2 linked regions of the Lentimicrobium sp. L6 genome follow. The protein of the gene in region 2 interacts with the protein of the main gene of each other region in a pairwise test. Links are inferred from orthologs where the notes say so. Each region holds a gene or a part of one and is shown on either strand. Other genes may lie near its edges. The genes, in order: HNS38_RS19575 and HNS38_RS08980.

Region 1 (5,210 bases), on a different replicon or contig from region 2:
GCAAATTATAATTCTTTGGTTGTTTCTACCATCTCCCAGATAGGTGGGTGTATCCCACCATCCTCACTCTGTGCGTTGTAATAGGTCCTACTAAGTAGGGCTCCGGCTTGTTCAATCTGTTCTCTCCAAGTTAAATGTGGTTTTTCATTTACATCTAAATCAATATCATAACCTTGCGAGGAATAACAAAGAGGCACAAAAGACACCAAGCAAAGAAAACACATAATCTTCTTTGTGGTTTTCGTGGCTACTTAGTGTCCCTTTGTGCAATAACTCAAACAAATACTCAAAGAAACAGCTTAGATGGAATTGCATTCCATCGTTAATACACCGATCGGAGCTCTAGAGTAAATGTATTACATACAGGGACGCGATCTCTAGCTCTCATCTCTTAAATCCTCCAAAAAAAGGAGATTCTATCAATAAAACACCAACTTTCAATTTTAATTACTTTAGGCACTTTAAGTACTCTAAATACTTTAACATACTTTAGACACTTTAAGTACATCCTCCTAGACAATTCCCCATAATTTCTTTTCTTTGCAGAAAAATAGCCAAATGTATTCTGTTAGCAATGTTTCTGTAGTTTTTTCGGGTAATGTATTATTCGAAGGAATCAACTTTTTAATCAACCCCGGTGATCGAATTGGATTGGTGGGTGATAATGGAAGTGGCAAGACTACTTTATTGAGAACCATTGCTGGTGAACAAGAATGCGAAACTGGAGAAATCATCATCCCAAATGATAAAAAGATTGGCTACCTTCCTCAGGAGGTTAAAAACATTTCTAAACTAACGGTGATTGAGGAAAGTCAGAAAGCTTTTGACGAAATCAATAAACTGAGCGATGAGATTGATAAATTGAACGAGAGTTTGATGAGTCGTGAAGATTACGAGAGTGCCGATTATATGAAAATCGTGGACAAGCTGACTTTAGCCAACGAGCATTTTCAAATTCTTGGAGGAGATAATAAAGAAGCTGAGATTGAGAAAATATTAAAAGGCTTGGGCTTTGTTCAAGACGACTTTGATCGCCCATTAAGCGAATTTAGTGGTGGATGGCGTATGAGGGTCGAAATCGCCAAGCTCTTACTTAGAAAACCCGATATCCTTTTACTAGATGAGCCGGTTAACCACCTCGACATTGAATCGATAGAATGGTTAGAGGATTTTTTAAAAACCTACCCTGGCGCTATTATTTTGGTGGCTCACGATAGAACATTCCTCGATAAGGTGACTTCTAGAACGATAGAAATTACCAAAGGAAAAGCCTACGACTATAAAATGTCGTATAGCAAATATGTGATTGAGCGTGAGGAGAGAATGGTGGGGGAAATAAATGCCTTTACCAATCAGCAAAAACAATTACAGCAAATTGAGCGCTTTATTGAGCGTTTTAGATATAAGAATACCAAGGCCAAACAAGTTAAATCCAAAATTAAAGAGCTGGATAGAATCGATAAAATCGAAGTAGATTCTATCGATCGCTCAGCTATTAATTTTAGTTTTCAAGAAGCACCTCCAAGTGGGAAAATTGTCATAGAAACCAACAATCTACAAAAATCATTCGGCGATAACGAAGTGCTGAAGGATTTGGATTTTGTGGCACTAAAAGGGGAAAAAATCGCCTTTGTTGGCAAGAATGGAATGGGGAAATCTACCCTCTCCAAAATCATAGTAAATGAGCTGGATTACGAAGGGGAGATGAAAATTGGTTATAATGTATTATTGGGATATTATGCCCAAAACCAAACCGATACTCTAGACCCTAAAAAAACAGTATTTGAAACTATTGATGATGTGGCTACTGGTGAAATTAGAAAACGCATACGCGATATCCTGGGTAGTTTTTTGTTTAGTGGTGAAGATATTGACAAGCCTGTGAAGGTGCTTAGTGGAGGGGAGAAATCGAGACTCGCTTTGGCTAAAATGCTCTTAACACCCTATAATTTACTAGTACTTGATGAACCTACCAATCACCTGGATTTAAAATCGAAAGACATCCTCAAAAATGCCCTGCTCAATTTCACGGGAACCTTGATAATCGTTTCTCACGATAGAGATTTCTTAGCAGGATTAACAGATAAAGTAATCGAGTTTAAGAAAGCCCATGTTAAAAATCATATTGGTGATGTGAGCGACTTTCTAGAGAAAAGAAGAATAGAAAAACTCGGCGACCTGAATAAAGGATTAAGTAGCGGAGGAGGCAAAAAACAAAAAGAGGATTCTCAAAATAAGATCAACTACCAGCAAAGAAAAGAAAATGAGAAAGAGCTTCGGAAAATCCAGAATAGAGTTAGTAAGCTAGAGGACGAGATAGCTAAGCTGGAAGGAGAAATTGAGAAGCAAGATGCTAAATTAGCTGCCCCTGACGAACACCCTGGATTGGTCTCTGATCCTGAATTCTTTAAAAATTATACGGATCTAAAAAAACAACTTCAGCAAAAAATGGAAGACTGGGAGACTGGCTTGGAGGAATTGGAGATTAAAGAAGAGGAATTGTCTTAATTTTTTGATAGCTCAAAAAATTAAGAATTATAAATCATTGATTCTTTATAGAAAACCAAAATCTAATCATTTTACACTTTTTCAAAAAAGTGTAGTAAAAACTACCGCTGTTGATTAAAGGCTACTCCGAAAATATATTTCCGGGAAAACAATAAACTCCTACTTTTAGAAACTTCCTATGGAAGATTTCTAACGAGCGTCGAACAGAATTGTTTTCTTTTCCTCCAACATATTTCCTCCGCTTAACACCTTTACTCAAAGGCGGTCATGGTCTTTCTTCGAAAGACTATAAACTTTGCGGAGTCTGAAAACTGTATTTTTAATATTACTCATTATGTAAAAGCTTCATTATTATTCACCATGATACGAAGTCCTTCTCCCTTGATTACTCAATAGAAGACAATAGTTGCTGCCTTTTTGTTCCCTTTATGTTAGGGTAATCAAAAAATTACCTTACACATAGTGGTTTCTTCAATCCTATATGTCAATCATTACCAAAACTTAGTTGGTATCATTCTATCAAAAGATAGAATCAAAACCATCCTTTCTTCCTTGACCAATTAAACATACTAGCTTTGCAGAAAAACGAGTAAGGAAAACAGGAAAAAGCTACCTTTGCAGCCTTATGAGTGCATTAAAAAGATTTTTGGGTCAAACGGCCATTTATGGATTAAGCAGTATCGTAGGTAGACTCCTCACCTACTTCTTGGTTCCATTATATACCTATAACCTTCCCACTGGTGAATACGGCATGGTTACCGAATTATTTAGCTATGTGGCCATTTTATTTGCATTACTCACCTATGGAATGGAAACTACTTTCTTTCGTTTTTCGGAAACGGAAAAAAACAAAGATCAAGTCATCTCTACTTCTTCCATTTCTTTATTGGTCAGCAGCCTAATTTTCTTAGCCTTATCTTGGACTTTTAGGACTCAAATAGCACAAAGCATAGGTTATGAGTCCCATCAACATTTTATCAATTGGTTTATTATCATCATTAGTTTTGATGCATTAAGTGCTATTCCATTTGCCTATTTACGTCAGAAAAACAAAGCTGTTCGTTTTGTTAGCCTAAAGCTCATCAATATATTTGTCAACTTAGGACTCAACTTGTTTTTTATTCTGTATTGTCCAAAGGTAATAGCTGAAGGTGAAAGCCATTTTTTATTCAGCTGGATTCATTCATTCTTCGAAGCCGATCATTTAGTTCAATATATTTTTATCTCTAATTTGGTAGCTAGTGGACTTACATTCGCGTTTCTGCTTCCTATTTACAAGTATGTAAAACTTGGTTTTAACACTGCCATTTGGAAAAAAATGATGCCCTATGCATTACCTATTTTAATGGTAAATATTGCAGGACTCATTCCTATTTCCTTGGATAAAATATTACTTCCTATCTTATATTCTGGTGGCAGAGAAGCTGGGATGCAGCAGTTAGGAATCTATGGTGCCAATGCAAAAATAGCAGTGATTATGCTGCTGTTTATTCAAACTTTTAGATATGCCGCCGATCCTTTCTTTTTTGCAGAAGCTAAAAATAAAGATGCCAAGCAAACTTATGCATTAGTCATGCATTGGTTTGTGATTTTTGGTTCTCTTATCTTCCTTGGAGCCATGTTCTTTATCGATATTATCCAATATTTTATTGGAAACGCTTATCGTGATGGAATTATGGTAGTGCCCATTCTTCTCATGGGGAATTTGATGTTAGGTATTTATTATAACCTAAGCTTTTGGTATAAACTCACCGACAAGACCATGTATGGTGCGTGGTTTAGTGTGATCGGAGCCATGGTTGCTATTGTCCTCAATTTTATATTAGTTCCTAAATATGGGATGCTTGGATCAGCTTGGTCGGTTTTTATCGCTTATCTTATTCCTGCCATCCTCTCTTATGTCATAGGACGAAAGCATTATCCTATTCCCTATAAGGTAAATTCTATGATTGCTTATCCTATTATTGTAGTTGCTTTGTATGTATTGAGTGCTCAACTGGAATGGAACCTTCTAGGCCGCATCATTATATTTATCCTGTTTAGCTTTGGGGTTTTGGTTTATGAGAACAAAGCTTTATTGAAGAAATACTTTAATAAGGCATAGCCTTTACTATATCAATTGTAAAATTGGTTTTGTTTCTAATTCCTACAATTCTTTAATAACAATTATATTAGATTTTTAAGATTTCTTAGTCGAAGCCAAAGCTTCTCCTTCAAAATGAAGAGGAGGAGAAATCTAATCTGTCTTCATTATTAAAGGAGATTTCTCCCTTGTTGCAGTCCGTCGAAATGACATTTATCTAAGGCTTAAGGGGGAGGCCAAGGGCGCACAAATCCAACTAATACTAAAGAAGTATTTTTGCGCCCTTTTGCTTGACACCTTATGATTCAGTGTCATTTCGACCGTAGGGAGAAATCTCATTCTATTTATAAGTATTCATCATCCACCCTGAAAATCATATCATTTAAGAAGTTCCAATCTGGATTGTTTTCGTTTATAAGGGCTTCTTTCTTTTTACGATTCCACTTTTTGATTTGCTTTTCTCTTGATATAGCTTCAGATGGTGTTTCATATTTTTCATAATGGCCAAGATATTTGCAATGGTACTTTTTGCTAAAACCTTCAATTAATCCTTTCGAATGCTCAGTAATCCTTCTCTTAATATCACTACTCATTCCTATATAGAGAACCGTTTTGTTAA
Region 2 (16,792 bases):
TAAGAAGCAAAGGCAAAAGAGCCAGTATTATTGATATGTTTGCACCTCATGCTTATCAAGAATTTGAGGAGGTTCAAAAGGTGAATGCAGCTCTCGATTCTTTGGCGAGGCAGAAAGCAGCTTTGATTGGTGAAGTTTCTGATTGGTTAATCATCTCCGATGTAGAGACCAAATTGGTAAAAGAGAAGCTAGGAGTTGAGCTTTTGAGATTGCCATGGGAAGAAATAGGGGACTATAAACAAAAGGAATCTTCTCTGGATTTCTTAAAATATTTTCCCGATTTTAATCCTGAAAAGCTTCAAGAAACAGCCAAAGTTTATACCCTATTGGAAGAAATGGTGAAGCAAAGAGGTATTTCTGCTATCAGTGTGGAGTGCTTTTCCATGGTCATGCGCGATAAGGTGACTGCTTGCTTGCCTTTAGCTGTATTGAATAATAATGATACCATTGCAGCATGTGAAGGTGATATTTGTAGTATGCTAGGAAAAATGCTCATTAAATCCGTTTCGGGAGTCATTCCTTGGCAAGCTAATGTAGCAGAAATTAAGGAAGACCAAATTCTATTGGCTCATTGTACTGCTCCACTTAACCTTCTAAAGTCTTTTGACATTACTACGCATTTTGAAACAGGAGTCGGTACCGCCGTAAGAGGAAAGTTTGAAAAGCAAGGAGTTGGTGTATTTAGAGTAAATAATCAGTTGGACAAATTTATGCTACTCCAAGGCGATATTATTAATACACCAGATCACGATTTTGCTTGTCGTACTCAAATCGAATTTAAAACAACAATGGCTCAATCTAGCCTCCTCAAGAATCAAAGTTTGGGGAATCATCACTTGATCTTTCCTGCTAAACATATTCCTTTGGTAGTGCGCTTGATGATGGTTTTGGGAATTGATAGAGTTTCCTAATTCTTTTGGATGCTAAGCTAAGGTTTAAAGAAGAAACGAGAAGATTAAATAGATAATCTTCTCGTTTTTTTTGGTTAAGCTCGGGTTTCAGTTTATCGGTTTCTAAAACCACTTTTCTTTTTGTCAGACTTAGAAAAGCGAGAATTACCCTGCTTTTTCTTATCCCTATTAGCGAAAAACTCTCTTTTCTTTCTTTGCTTTTCTTTTTCAAGCTCTTTTTTCTCTGCATTATTCATTACCTTATCGGTCTGAGGAAATGGATTATCTTCAATAACAATAAGTTTTTTATTGATGAGCTTTTCTATATCTCTAACAAATGCATTTTCTTCTGGCTCACAAATAGAAATAGCATTGCCATTCTCTCCAGCTCTTCCAGAACGACCAATTCTGTGTACATATGTTTCGGCAATATTGGGAATGTCGTAATTGATAACATATTTCAGTTTATCAATATCGATACCCCTGGCTGCAATATCTGTAGCTACTAGAACTCGAAGTTTACCATTTTTAAAATCAGCTAAAGCTCTTTGCCTTTGGTTTTGTGATTTATCCCCGTGAATAGCTGCAGCATCTACATTTTTCTTTTGTAGGTTCCTAGCAACTCTATCAGAACCATGTTTGGTTCTAGAGAAAAGTAAAACTTGTTTAATCTCTTTGTCTTTGAGAATGTGAAGCAAAAGGTTTGGTTTGCTTGCCTTGTTGGTATAGTATAGGTATTGCTTAATTAGCTTAGCAGTAGAGGAAGTTGGACTCACTTCTACTTTTTTTGGATTATGCAGAATTTTCCTTGATAATTCTACAATATTTTCTGGCATGGTGGCAGAGAAAAACAATGATTGCCTTTCAGCTGGTAGCTTAGCAATGATCTTTCTTATATCATGGATAAATCCCATGTCTAGCATTCTGTCGGCTTCATCCAGTACAAAATACTTAATGTCTTTTAAACTAATATATCCCTGATCCATGAGATCTAACAAGCGACCAGGAGTGGCCACTAATATGTCGATACCATTTCTGAGGGCATTGGTTTGGGGTTTTTGATTTACACCACCAAAAACCACCGTATTCCTTAGTCCAGTATGTTTTCCATAAGCTGTAAAACTTTCGCCAATTTGTATGGCCAGTTCACGAGTTGGGGTAATGATAAGGGCATTTATTTTTCTTGACTTATTATTGTCTCTTCTATCAATAAACAGGTGTTGCAGGATGGGGATGGCAAAAGCCGCTGTTTTCCCTGTTCCTGTTTGGGCACTTCCTAAAACATCATTTTTAGCTAAAATGAGGGGAATTGATTTTTCTTGTATAAGCGTAGGCTCTACATAATTTTCCTCATCAAGAGCCTTAAGTATAGGCGCAATGAGGTCTAGTTCTTTAAATTGCATTTAAAATTATTATTGTTATTCCCAGAAAAAGATTTGAATGATATTTATGGGAGGGTTTGTATTCTGCTGCAAAGATAAGCTTAATAATAATACCGATTACAAAAGTGACCTTCTAGAGATTATACCTGTTTTTTTATATTGAATTCAAAGTTGGAACCTTTGCCTACAACTGATCTTACTGATATTTCTCCTCCCAATCCCTCTACAATAGATTTTACTGTGGCCAAACCTATTCCTGTTCCATAACTGCCAGACTTGTCGGTATTTGAAGTGGTTTGAAAGATATCGAATACTTTTTCTATCTCATCTTCTCGTATACCTTTTCCATTGTCAATCACATTAAAATGAAAAAATCCATTTTCTTCTTTGGCTGAAATGCTTATGATAACCTCCTCATGGTCATTATACTTTATTCCATTGGAAATTAAGTTGATGAGGATCTGTTGAAAGGCTGTTTTATTACTGAAAATGCTTAGACTTTCATCAATATTTAGTTTGAATTGAGTGTATTTTTTAAATTGATGAAAACTGTTGTCAATAAGTTCATTTATGGTTTGATATACTTTCACTTCCGATTTATCAGTGGACAGTAGTTTGGTGTTTCTGCTATATTCCAATATACCATCAATAAGGCCAGTAAGTTTCGATGATGAATTACTTATGACATCCAAAACTTGTATAGCCTTGGGATCTACCGCATCTTTATACATGGCTTTAAATAAAGCCGAAAGCTGGATAATATTATTAAGAGGAGACTTAATATCGTGAGCCGCTATTCTGGCAAAATTGTCTAGGGCTTCGTTTTGAATACCAAGTTCGTAGAGTTTAATATTGAGTTCCATCGTTTTTCTACGAGCTTCAAATAATTCTATCACTTGATTACTAAGTGTGATTAAAGCTTTTTGCTGGGCCTCATCAAGTTCTTTGGGTTCGTGATCAATCACACATAGGGTTCCAACAGGATAACCTTCGGAGCTTACTAATGGAATACCCGCATAAAAGACAACGTTTGGAGCACCAGTTACTAAGGGATTGTCATGAAACCTTTTATCATCTCTTGAATCTGGAACAATCATCAACTGGTCCTTATGATTAATGGCGTGAGCACAAAAGGCAACATTTCTGGGGGTGGATTCTGCATCTAATCCATGCCTCGATTTAAACCATTGTCGGTCGTCATCAATCAAGCTAATAAGGGAAATAGGGGTTCTGCAAATATAAGAAGCAAGAGCTGTAATATCATCATATTCTTTCTCAGGCATGGTGTCCAAGATGGAATATTTCTTTAACTCCTCTAGTCTCTTAATTTCATTTTGTGGTATTTTAGGCTCTATCATGCTCTTTTAATGGTCTTTATAATTCTAAGTTGAGTCTTGGTTTTTTAATAGTATCCCGATATATATTTAATTCAAATATACTTTATTTAAAACAATGAGTCTCTATTTTTTCTTACAATAATATTATAAAGGTTTCTCATAAATTCTATACTTTTTATACACGATAGCATCTAGTCTCTCCATTAAAGCCCGCATTTTCGTATTCTCTTCCATAATTAAATGACTGTCTAAAACCTTCAGTTTTGCCTTCTTAGCAGATTCAAATAAGCTTACCGCCATTAAAGCATCTATTCCAGAATTACGGATATTGTCTTTTACGCAACCTAATAATAGATTCAGTTGATGTGCTTTTTTAAAAGAACGAAGAATATGAATAAATCCAAAAGGAAATAGGTGACCATTGGCTTTTCTGAAACCTTGGCTGATATCGGGCATGGCCACCACAAATGCGACAATCTTATCTTCTTCATCAGCTACGATTTTGATAAAATCGGCATTGAGCATAGGGAGAAAGCGCTCCGAAAACTCCTTAGCTTCTATCTCTTGAAGTGGTGCAAAACCATAGATATCCGTATAGGTTTCGTTGATGAGATCGAAAACAGGTTTTACATAAGGCCTTACATTTTTCGATTTATTGAATTCTAAAATCTTGAAACCGCGCGTTTGAACTCGTTCAGCCGCTTTAGCATAAAATTCAGGAATGACACTTGGAATATCCATACGGTATTCGAAGAGATCTAGCTTTTTGGTATAGCCATTTTTTTTAGTAAAATCTACCATATAGGGGAAACTACAATTGGTCACCATTACCGACATGGGATCTTCAAATCCCTCCACCAAATATCCTTGGGGATCCTTATCTGAAAACCCTAAAGGACCCACCATCTTTTCCATTCCTTTCTCTTTGGCCCACTTCTCTAAGGATTGTAATAATGAGGTATAAACCTCGACATCCTCAAAGGTTTCAGCGAAACAAAATCTTGCGTTTTTTTCGTTGTGCCCAGAATTATAAGAATGATTGATGATTCCCATCACTCTACCCACTGTTTTTCCATCTTTTTCTGCGAGAAGGAGAATAGTATCACATTGTTCGAAAGAATGGTTTTTCTTGGCATCGAAAACTTTCCATTCGTCTTGAATGAGAGGAGGGAGCCACTCCTTATGATTTTTATGAATGAGGAAAGGAAGGTGAATAAAAGTCTTCAAATCCTTTCTAGAAACAACTTCTTTAATTTTAATCATGGTCTAATTTGACTTGTGTATTTGATTTTTGTTGATTCCAAGGTGGGATTTGGTATGAAAAATCGGATAAATATAAGATAATTGGAGCAATCAACAATCCTCCAATAATATCTATGGCATAATGAGCTTTAATATAGACCGTTGAGAAAATAAGGATAATGACAAAAGGCCAAGCCATCTTGAAAAATGGAGGAAACCTTTTTTTAGAAAGTATTAAAATAATGATAGAAATTCCCACATGAGAACTGGGAAAAGCACCAGTGGGCTTTTCGGCCATTTTTTGTATAAAATCCATTATTTCTTTAAAAAGAAATCCATTGGGGAGGATACTCTCAGGAGGAGAAAAGTGAAATTGAGGCCCTGCTGATGGAAATAAACAAAAGATAAAATAGAAAATATAAAGTGAAGCAGTGAGTTTGAAAACAGCCTCCTTAAAATAATCTCTCTTTTTAAAATAAACATAGAGGATAAAAAACACAATTAACAAATAAAATGAGAAGTAGCCCATATACATCAATTCACTAAATAGAAGATTAGAAAAGAAGCCAGAAAATTCAATACTGGGTTGTATTCCAAAAATAGCGGATTCTGTTTTAACCAAATAGGGGTCTAAATTATCGAAGAAAAGTTTATTGTAATTTACAGTCTCAGAGTAGAAATAGCCACTAATAATTAATGGATACGTATTCCTGAGGAGTCTAAGAAATGGATTTGGATTTTTTTTAGAGAAGTAAATAAGAGCAAAAATAGCAGGAACGAGTAAGACTCGAAGGCCTATTAATAATTCTATATTTTGCACATTACCACTAGATATAAGCAGAAACAAGGTGCTTATACTGAGATATGCAAAAAACAAGATATCGATTCTTTTTGTCTTAGCCAATTTGAGATTTTTTCAACAGACAAAGATAGAATAAAGCAAGAAATGAAATACAAAAAAACGGCTTCACATTTAATGCAAAGCCGTTTTTTTTGGTTTTATTAGAAAACTTAAACCCCCAACAGCTCAGCCACAGGCTCAGCGCCATCAAACAACATCTTCTCAGGATTCTCGAGCAACTCTTTTACTTTTACCAAGAAACCAACGCTCTCTCTTCCATCAACTATTCTGTGATCGTAGCTTAAGGCCACATACATAATGGGATGAATTTCGACTTTTCCTTTCACTGCTATGGGGCGTTCCACAATATTATGCATTCCCAAAATGGCAGATTGAGGAGGGTTGATAATAGGAGTAGAAAGCATAGATCCAAAGACTCCTCCGTTGGTAATGGTAAAGGTTCCACCAGTCATTTCGTCGAGGCTGAGTTTGCCGTCACGAGCTTTTATGGCCAATCGCTTGATATCGGCTTCTATTTCGGCCAAGCTCATCATTTCTGCATTGCGAACCACAGGTACCACAAGGCCTTTTGGCGAACTTACCGCTATACTGACATCAGTATATTCAAAACTCACCACTTGGTCGCCGTCAATCATGGAATTGATTTGTGGAAATTGTTTCATGGCAATGGTACAAGCTTTGGTAAAGAAGGACATAAAGCCTAAACCCACACCATGGGTTTCTTTGAATTGCTCCTTGTATTTCTTTCTGATTTCGAAGATAGGCGTCATATTCACCTCATTAAAAGTGGTGAGCATGGCGGTTTCGTTTTTAACACTCACCAACCTTTGGGCCAATTTCTTTCGAAGCATGCTCATTTTTTGAACCTTTTGCTCTCGTCCACCTTCCCAGCTATCCTTACTGGCTTTAGTTGATGCTGCAGGGGCATTAGCTTTAGCATTTTTAAAGAACTCAATATCCTTTACTCCAACACGTAATGATTTATAGAAGGCTTCCAACTCTGATGCGTCAATATTTTCCTCCTCTATTAGTTTTCTTGCCAATGGAGATAATTTGAAATCAAAGCTATCATTAGCAGGCTTGGCTTTCTTTTCGTCTTTTGGAGCCTCCTCTGTTTTTGTTTCTGGAGCTTTTTCTTCTTTCGCTTCTAAAGGAGCAGGCGCCGAAGCTTCAGCAATTTCAACTTTTGCATCGGTGTCAATTCGTGCAATTACAGAACCCACATCTACGGTTTCGCCTTCTTCCACCAGAATTTCAATCTTTCCAGTAGCTTCAGCAGTTATGCTTAATGTTGCTTTGTCGGAGTCAACCTCTAAAATTTCCATGTTTTTGGCCACGCCTGCGCCATTTTCAACTAACCAACTGGCTATTTGAACTTCGCTTATGGATTCTCCCGGTGTAGGGACTATAATATCTATAATCATTAGACTGTTTTTTATGGCCACTGAGCAGAGTCGAAGTGTCCATGCATTATTATAATTCTTTACTCTGTATTTGGTCACTGAGTCTATCTGGCTACTTAGCTAGACTGGCCTGTTGAAGCGCCCAAGTTTTTTTTATCATTTGTAAAATGGTCATTTAGCTTGTGTAAATGGCCAAATTCTATTTTTTAATTGTTGATGACCTCCATAAACTGATTTGCAGTAATTGTCGGTATTCTCGAGTTTTTAAAATCTTTCAAATTTCTTGTTATTATAAAATCTTTTCCATTTTCTAAAGCTGTAAAATATTGAAGTGCATCTTCAAAATCAGTAAACATTTCATCATTTAGAGCCAAGCCAATTATTTTATCATCAAGTGGTAAAACTTTTACAATCAAACGAAGTTTTCGTAAAATCGATTTTGCTTTTTTACCATTCATTTGTTTCAAAAGGATATAGCTCGTATTCGCAATTGTCAGTGACGAAACAGATAATTCTATTATTTTTTTATCTGCTAATGAAAAAAGATCTGCCGCTTCCTGATAAAACGGTTGTCTTTGTGACAACAAATCTATGACGATATTAGTATCTAAAAATAGGTTTTTCATTTATATTTTTCTTCTAAATAATCACCATATTCTTTTTTGTGGTCAAAATCTGCTGGCAGGTCAATTACACCACTTAAGCTTTCAACTAATGGAGTTATAGAACTATCATCCTTTTCCTTTTTTTGAGCAGTTAAACTATCTAAATATGATTCTATCATTTTAGACAGGCTTATCTTGTGATCACGAGCATAAATTTTTGCTCTTGCAATAACATTGTCGTTTAATCTTAATGTCAGTTTTGTTTCCATAATAATTAGAAATTGAATTACGTACAAAAATAATTAAAAATACGTCAAAAAGCAAACGTTTTTATTATGAGTTAGTTGAAATATTATTTAGTATTAACTCTTTCAATTTCTGCTAGAACTTCTTTCCAGTTATTTCCTATACAAGCCATTTTGCAATCGGTTCCAACTCTTGGGCATTCTCCACATTCATCAAAAAGTTTTTCAATGATTTTACGTTGCTGCATATTGTGGAATTTGATACTTCCTGTTGCTGGACTTCCTGTTGCCGGACGTGAAATAATATGAATATCTAGATCATGCAATTCACTTCTGATAAAAGTCCAAGCACCCATATTGAATGGTTCTTCTTGTACCCATAAATAATCTTTGGCATTGCTGTATTTCTTCAGCAGCGCTTTTATCTGAACAATAGGTAAAGGATATAATTGCTCTAATCTGATAATGGCAATATGTTCCTTATTTCCAAGTTTGGTTTTTTCTTCAATGAGGTCGTAATAAATTTTGCCACTACAAAATGCAATTTTAGTCACCTTGCTAGCATCAGCTATTTGGTCATCTATCAATTCTTTAAATCCACCATTAGTGAAATCATCAACAGTAGAAGTCGCCAATGGATGTCTCAATAAGCTTTTGGGTGTAAATACAATTAAAGGCTTACGGAATTCTCGTTTTACTTGTCGGCGCAGCATATGGAACATATTTGCGGGAGTAGTAGGATTGGTCACCTGCATATTATTCTCCGCACAAAGCGTTAAAAACCTTTCAATTCTGGCACTAGAATGTTCTGGACCTTGGCCCTCATAACCATGAGGAAGTAAAACCACCAAGTCGTTCATGACCTTCCACTTGTCTTCAGCACTACTGATAAACTGGTCGAAGATAATTTGAGCACCATTTCCAAAATCACCAAACTGAGCTTCCCAAATGGTTAAATCATTAGGGGAGGCCAGAGCATAACCATATTCGAATCCTAAAACTCCGTATTCCGAGAGGAGGGAGTTAAAGATAGAAAAACGAGCTTGATCTTCGCTGATATTTTGTAATGGGGTATAAGTTTCGGCACTGTCTTCCAAAGTGAAAACAGCATGACGATGAGAGAAAGTTCCTCTTTGTACATCTTGTCCACTTATCCTTACCGGATAGCCTTCTTTTAATAAAGTACCGTAGGCCAAAAGTTCTCCCATGGCCCAATCCAACTTGTCGTCTTTAAACAACATGTTCTCGCGAGTCTTTTGAAGACGGACAATCTTTCTAAACAGATTTTTTCCTTCTGGAACTGCGGTTATTTTTTGTCCAACCTCCTCCAGATATGCTTTACTCACTGAGGTATCTGGAGAGTAATCAAAATCTTTATTCTGTGCTTTTCTTATACCAGTCCATTCTTCTTCTAGGAAATTACTGATATGTCCTTTGGTAATTTCTTTGGCTTTTTCTAAGCTTTCCTCCAGATGCTCATTAAAGCCAGCTTCCATCTGGTCTATCTTTTCTTGAGATAAAGCATTTTCGGCTAAAAGCTTTTTGGCATAAATTACTCTAGGATCAGGATGTTTTTCAATGGCTTTATATAGTATAGGCTGTGTGAAGCGAGGCTCATCACCTTCGTTATGACCATATTTTCTATAGCAAAGTAAATCGATGAACACATCTTTCTTAAATCTTTGTCGGAATTCCATGGCCAACTGCACCGTATAAGCTACTGCTTCCACATCATCTCCATTCACATGGAAAATGGGTGACTGAATGGTTTTTCCCACATCGGTACAATAGGTAGAAGTACGGGCATCTAAATAATTGGTGGTGAATCCCACCTGATTATTAATCACCAAATGGATGGTTCCTCCAGTTTTATAACCTTCTAGTTCGGCCATTTGTATCACTTCATAAACCACTCCTTGACCAGCTATACTGGCATCACCATGAATCAGAATAGGAGAGATGCTGTCTTCGCTAATATCGCTGTTTACATCATCAATTCTGGCTCTCGTCATTCCCTCGACTAAAGGATTTACGGCTTCCAAATGGGAAGGATTAGGAGATAAAGTTAAACGAACCTTATGGCCTTTTGAAGTTTCTCTTTCTGTGGTGGCTCCCAGATGATATTTTACATCGCCTAAAAGGTGAGTATCGTCATATTCATTTCCAGCAAACTCACTAAAGATGGTGTGATAAGGCTTTTTCATAATATTTGCCATCACATTTAAGCGACCTCTATGGGCCATTCCAATCATGAATTCTTTAATGCCTTTGTCGGCTCCAATTTCAATAACCGATTCCAAAGCAGGGATTAAAGCTTCGGCACCTTCCAATGAGAATCGTTTCTGACCGGGGAATTTTCTATGAATGAATTTCTCGAAACCAACAGCCTGGGTTAGTTTATAAAGAATCCTCTGTTTTCTTTCAGATACGAACTCGGGTTTGTTCTGTCGGGCTTCCATTTTCTCCTTGAGCCAAGATACCTGTTCGGTGTCTCTAATATATACATATTCCACAGCCACCGAGCCACAATAGGTTTTCTCCAGAGCTATAATAATATCTTTCAGCTTTGCAGGACCCATTCCTAGCTTATTTCCGGCTTGAAATACCTTTTCCAGATCAGCCTTAGTTAAATCATAGTTTTCTATATCTAGACTTGGCGAATACTGGCGACGGGTACGAACGGGATTGGTTTTGGTAAAAAGGTGTCCACGTTTTCTATAATCCTCAATCAGGTTGATGACCTTATATTCAGATGCAGAAACGGTATCTTCTTCACCATAATTTTTTCTACTGAACTCAAAACCCTCGAAGAATTTCTTCCAGCCCTCTTCCACAGAATCAGGGTCGTCAAGGTAGTTTTGATAAAGCTCCTCAATAAATTCAGGGTTATTATTTAAGTACGAATGCTTTTCCATTTAGGTTTTTTTATGTGTTCAAACACAAAGTTCTTTGCTTCAATCTGTATAAAAATAATCAGAATTGAGTTTAGAACGATTTTAAATAAGCAAAATTAGAAAATTCCGCCATGTAGACATCCTATTAAGAGCTTTTTCTGAGCTTTTTTTGGATTTTTTAGCAAACGATTGTAATTATTGGTGAATACTACAAGCTAAATGCTTGAGTTGATTTTAAATCAGCTCATCGAGACTGCTAAATTTTTAATATTTTCTTATGCATACAGGGATACAAAGAATATTTATTATTTTTGATACAAATCTCTCTCGTATGAAACGCCTATTAATTATCATCATCATCTCATTAGCTGTATTTTTCTCATCTTGTTCCAAGGAAAGACATCATTATCTCACTGAAATCGATAAAGAGTTTTTGGGACTAGCTGTTGAAGATACAAATATATTGCTAGAGTATAACTATAACCTTTCCGAACCAGATACCTCTTTCAATTTTATTAAAGCAGATTATCGAGAATTTGAATCCGTTAAGACGGAAGGCTTCGCTGATATTCCCTATAAAGAACATTTAGAAACAATTACGCGATACAATAGTAAGGGTTATATAAAAATTCAAAAAAAGAAAACAAATAAGTTAGATGTCACCATTAATTGTTATTCATTTACTTTTAATGATATTATTGAACAAGGTGTATCTGTTGAGATAAGAGGAAAAGTTTATCATGATGTTTATATTTTTAGTGAAAAACTCTGGTTATTATATTATTCTAAGGAATTTGGATATCTGAAATTTGAAGAAAATAGAGGCGGTGATGTTCTTTTTGAGATTTTAGAATAGCGCTTTTAAGCGCATAGAGTGGATTTACAATTCGGTCGTCACGATAGTCAGTTTTATAATCGGATTTTAAATTCGATTGAGCAAGATATGAATTACTGTTATACATGAGAAAATTAATTTATATTCGCGCTTTATAAGCATATAAATAATGAACTATAGTTTTATTCACATGAAAAATATCAAACCATTACTCCTCTTATTCTTATTTACAATTTCCTTATCTTTTTTATCATGCAATAAAAAAGATGAAGAGCCAGAAGTAAAAGACTTAGTCATTTTTGAAGATGATTTTAGCACGAGCACCTGGGATTGCTTCGATGAAGAGATTGTGGTAGCTTGTGTTCAAGATGGGTATTTATTTATTGAGCATAAGAACGAAGACCTTAATTACTTTTATTCTTTTTATTATTATTACGATTTCCAAAGTGATTATATAATAGAAACTGCTGTAGAGTCTATTGAGACTTCTGAGGATTTTCAGTATGGTATTATGTTCTTACTGAAAAACAGATACAATCATTATTACATGTATTTAAAAGGAGATCAGTTTCATATTGGTTATGTTTATAATTATAATCATCATTCTATTGCCGAACTTACCTATTCTGAGCATATTAAAACAGATGGTTCGGCTAACAATATTAAACTTAGAAAAGATGGTTATCATTGGGATTTTTATATCAATGAAGAGAAGGTCTATGAATACGAAGTTACAAATGAAATTGGTGACGAATTTGGCTATTTTTTTATTGGGAGAGGGAAAGTTGGTATTGATTATTTTAAAGTGTCTAAATTAAAATAGTCATTATCGAATAGAACTCGAAAAACAATAAGCTATGCCAAGAATCACAATTTATCTTTTTCTATTTATTCTCCTATTTACTTCCTGTAAGAAACAACCTAGTACTGTAGATTTATTGAAAGGTAATTATTCATTGAAATATGCGAGTATTGATGGCGAAGATGTTACCGGATATTTAACCAGTGATTCAGTTAATATGTACCGTTTATTTACTGCTGAGATTGAGAATACCCATCCCTTTATTTTTTATTTCCGCCCCTATCTGGAAAGCTACTACACACACGAATCTTCTTTTCAACTAATTGGAAATAATAAGATAGTCATTAAAAGGCTAAACTCGGGAGAAGATTCAAATGCTTCGCTTAATGATAATTTAGCTTTTATTCCTTTTGCTAAACAGGATGACCTGACTCTAAATATAGAAACTCTTACTGAGAATCAATTGATTTTTTATACTATTTATTCTGGAAAAACATATCGGTATGATTTTAAAGAATGAGTTTAAAATCAAGTATAGTTCTATGCCAGAGAGACTCAATTGAGATAATTCTACTAGAAAATAAACTACAATTCGAGAGAATGGCCTTACTACTGTGATTGATAAATAAGAGTAGTATAAATCCAATAAAGCAGCAATCTTTGAGCCTTCGTGCCTTTGTGGCAATAAAAATTCCTTTCCTTTATATTAAAGCTTTATTATGAAAAGAATCTCCCACCAAAACCCTATTTTTGCAAAAAAATATAAACCGATATGAACTTAGAAATAGGAATAGAACACGATGTTGAAATTATAGTAACCCCAAATGATACTGCTAAAGCTTATGGCTCTGGTTTGGTAGAAGTTTTTGCCACTCCAGCCATGGTCGCTTTGATGGAAAAATCAGCACTTCAATTGGTTGGTCCATTTTTAGAGGAGGGTAAAAATACAGTGGGAACAGAAATTAGTGTAAAGCATGTGAAAGCCACTGGCCTTGGTAAAAGAGTCCAAGCTACTGCCAAATTAATTGCCGCTGATGGTCCAAAACTCACTTTCGAAGTGGAAGCTTATGATGAAGATGGCCTAATAGGAAAAGGAACACACAAAAGATATGTGATAGATGAAGAAGCTTTCATGAAAAGCCTCGAAGCTTAGAATTTAGAAAGTATACATTGGTTTTTCTGTTTGCTCCTCTCCCTAAATGGAGCAAAAAACCAAACTTATGAAACTTCGTGCTTCGTGATTCAAACTTCGTGATTCAAACTTCGTGCTTCACACTTCAAACTTCTAACAAAACAATGATAAAATTCGAAAGATTTCAATTAGACAATGGCCTAAGAGTCATCGTTCATCAAGACCTGAGTACACCTTTGGTGGCCATGAATATATTATATCAGGTAGGAGCTCGTGATGAGGAGCCCTCCAGAACTGGATTTGCCCATTTATTTGAGCATTTGATGTTTGGTGGCTCTGCCAATATTCCATCCTACGATACTCCTTTGGAGACCGCTGGTGGTGAAAATAATGCTTTCACCAATAGTGATATCACCAATTATTACCTCACCATCCCCAAAGAAAACTTAGAAACTGCTTTTTGGTTGGAGTCTGATAGAATGCTAAACTTGGCTTTTACCGATAAGAGTTTAGAGGTGCAACGCCAGGTCGTCATTGAGGAGTTTAAACAGTCTTATCTGAATCAGCCTTATGGAGATGTTTGGATGTTATTGAAACCATTAGCTTATAAAACGAATCCTTATCAATGGAATACCATTGGTAAAGATATTTCTCATATTGAGGATGCCAGTATGGAGGAAGTTAAAGATTTCTATCGCCGCTTCTATAATCCTAATAATGCCATTATGGTGTTGGCTGGAAATATAAATGTAGAGGAGGCTAAAGAATATTGCGAGAAGTGGTTTGCTAATATTCCTGCTGGGGAGAAAGTGCAGAGAAATCTACCTAAAGAAAAAGTACAAACAGAAGCACGAGTATTAAAAGTAGAACGAGAGGTGCCTAACGATGCACTTTACATCGCTTTCCACATGTGCAATAGATTAGATAAGGCTTATCAAATCACCGATTTGTTGAGTGATATTTTGTCTAATGGGCCTTCTTCTCGCTTATTTCGTAAACTAGTAAAAGAACGTGCCTTATTTGCAGAGCTTGATGCTTATATCACAGGAGATATCGATGCCGGGCTTTTTATTTTTAGTGGTAAGCCAGCGGAAGGCATTTCTCTGGAACAAGCAGAGCAAGCCATCTGGGAAGAAATAGAAAAAGTGAAAGAAGAATTAGTAAGTGAAGAAGAGTTAGAGAAAGTCAAGAATAAAATGGAATCTTCCATGATATTTGGCGAAATCAGCTTTTTAAATAAAGCCATGAGCTTGGCTTATTATGAAACCATCACCTGTGCCGAAGATATTAATGAAGAAGTGAAAAAGTATAGAAAAATATCTGCTTTGCAATTACAAGAAATGGCCAAAAGCATATTCACTAAAGAAAACAGCAGTACTTTGTTTTACCAAGCCAAAAAGGAGCAATCATGATATTAGACAGAAAAACACAACCCGCCCTAAATACCGTTGGTGATATTTATATTCCTCCAATTCAACATGCAAGGCTGGATAACGGATTGCCTATTTCCTATATTAATATTGGAAGTCAAGAGTTGGTGAAGTTTCAGGTGGCCATTCCAGCCGGAATTGTATACCAGAATCAATCACTAACCGCATTTTTTACCAATAAAATGCTAAAAGAAGGAAGTCAAAACTATTCTGCTGCTGTAATTGCTCAGAAGATGGATTATTATGGTGCCTTTTTCGAAACCCGAATTACTCGTGATTTTGCTTATTTCAATCTCTTTTGTTTGAATAAATATCTTGCTCAGGTATTGCCTTTAGTAGCTGATATGCTGATCGCACCTCTTTTTTCAGATTCAGAGTATTCTGTATTGAGAGAACAGGAGAAACAAAATTTCCAACTTCGTATGCAGAAAGGTAAGAACAAAGCTTTAAAAGCATTCAATACAGCTTTATTTGGTGCTGATCATCCTTATGGTTCCGCTGCTACTATAGAGTCTTATGATGCGCTTCAGGTTCTGGATTTGAAATCTTTCCACCAAAAATATTATTCTGCTACTTCTTGGAGAATCTATTTATCTGGCAAAGTTTCTGAAGATATTTTAGCGATAATTAATCAATTTTTTGGTGCTTTAGAAATGGTAGGAGAATCCACTCAGAAACCTATTATTGAACTTCATGAACCTCTGAGTATGGAGCGAATGTGGGTGGAGCAAAAAGGAGCCATGCAGACCGCCATAAAAATGGGTTGTTTAACTTTGGATAAGAAACATGAGGACTATGCCGCACTTTCATTGGCACAAACTATATTTGGTGGTTTCTTTGGATCTAGATTGATGCAAAACATTAGAGAAGACAAAGGCTATACTTATGGTATTCATTCTGGAATTCAGCATTTGCATCAAGCCAGCATTTTCAATATTAGCAGTGAAGTTGGTAAAGATGTGGCTTCAAAAGCTCATGCCGAAATACTCATAGAACTCAAACGGCTAAGAACAGAACTAGTTGGCGAAGAAGAAATTAGTTTGGTGAAGAATTATATGACTGGAGGCCTCCTTCGTTCTTTAAACGGTCCTTTTGCTTTAGGAGAAATGATGCGTAATTTGGAGGAGTTTGAACTTCCAGAAAACTATTATTCACAATTAACCAAGCAAGTTCAACAGGTAAGTGCTGATGAGATACTTCATGTGGCAGAGAAATATCTGCATGAAGATAAAATGCTCACGGTGATGTCAGGAAGTGAACTGGTATAGATCGTTTCTGACATTTTTTCAGCAAAACATCATTGGCATAAAGATTGAGTAAAAGGGACTAAAACCTAGAAAATGAAACTAATCAATATTGCTTCTTTTGGAGAATTGCAGGTGCAGTTGAAAGAAACACCAACAGCTTATCTTTTGCTCTATAAATCGGGCTCCGATGCTAGTGATTGTGCATTGGCTAATGCTTCTAGAACCATAAATGAGGATGTTGTTTTTTTGGTGGCTGATGTAAATGAAGTTAGAGATATTCATGGTGAGTTTGGCGTAAAATCGGCCCCCATACTATTAAGTTTCAAAAATGGGGAAATGAGTAATTCCTATAAAGGCTGTAATGATGTCAGCTTTTATGATAAGATATTTGCTCAGGACTTTTTTGTGGCACAAGCAGAAGGAGAAGAACGAGTAGCGAAAAGAGTTACGGTATATTCTACACCTAGTTGTAGCTGGTGTGGGACT

The links.
Region 1: the proteins of HNS38_RS08980 (region 2) and HNS38_RS19575 interact in binary tests that used the Escherichia coli proteins (3 or more experiments, as listed by UniProt). The link is inferred for Lentimicrobium sp. L6 from one-to-one orthologs.

Annotation. Positions count from the first base shown.
Region 1 is NZ_JABKCA010000135.1:504-5,713, reverse strand. What follows is about bases 62-3,024. They hold HNS38_RS19575 (ABC-F family ATP-binding cassette domain-containing protein), read left to right. Parts: upstream 62-540; coding sequence 541-2,508; downstream 2,509-3,024. Other genes in these bases: HNS38_RS19580 (hypothetical protein), read right to left, coding at 62-224. In the rest of the region: more of HNS38_RS19580, read right to left, coding at 6-61; HNS38_RS19570 (polysaccharide biosynthesis C-terminal domain-containing protein), read left to right, coding at 3,134-4,612; HNS38_RS19565 (GIY-YIG nuclease family protein), read right to left, coding at 4,936-5,210. UniProt on the Escherichia coli protein: Genetic data indicate it may be involved in ribosome assembly or function.
Region 2 is NZ_JABKCA010000029.1:30,434-47,225, reverse strand. What follows is about bases 7,874-11,221. They hold HNS38_RS08980 (2-oxoglutarate dehydrogenase E1 component), read right to left. Parts: upstream 10,882-11,221; coding sequence 8,074-10,881; downstream 7,874-8,073. Other genes in these bases: HNS38_RS08975 (hypothetical protein), read left to right, coding at 11,192-11,221; HNS38_RS08985 (DUF6364 family protein), read right to left, coding at 7,874-7,990. In the rest of the region: HNS38_RS09020 (hypothetical protein), read left to right, coding at 1-911; HNS38_RS09015 (DEAD/DEAH box helicase), read right to left, coding at 1,004-2,293; HNS38_RS20710 (ATP-binding protein), read right to left, coding at 2,413-3,630; HNS38_RS09005 (hypothetical protein), read right to left, coding at 3,754-4,872; HNS38_RS09000 (phosphatase PAP2 family protein), read right to left, coding at 4,865-5,755; odhB (2-oxoglutarate dehydrogenase complex dihydrolipoyllysine-residue succinyltransferase), read right to left, coding at 5,863-7,137; HNS38_RS08990 (PIN domain-containing protein), read right to left, coding at 7,323-7,742; more of HNS38_RS08985, read right to left, coding at 7,739-7,873; more of HNS38_RS08975, read left to right, coding at 11,222-11,716; HNS38_RS08970 (hypothetical protein), read left to right, coding at 11,886-12,518; HNS38_RS08965 (hypothetical protein), read left to right, coding at 12,553-13,017; HNS38_RS08960 (thioesterase family protein), read left to right, coding at 13,270-13,650; HNS38_RS08955 (pitrilysin family protein), read left to right, coding at 13,794-15,041; HNS38_RS08950 (pitrilysin family protein), read left to right, coding at 15,038-16,327; HNS38_RS20200 (glutaredoxin domain-containing protein), read left to right, coding at 16,400-16,792. UniProt on the Escherichia coli protein: E1 component of the 2-oxoglutarate dehydrogenase (OGDH) complex which catalyzes the decarboxylation of 2-oxoglutarate, the first step in the conversion of 2-oxoglutarate to succinyl-CoA and CO(2).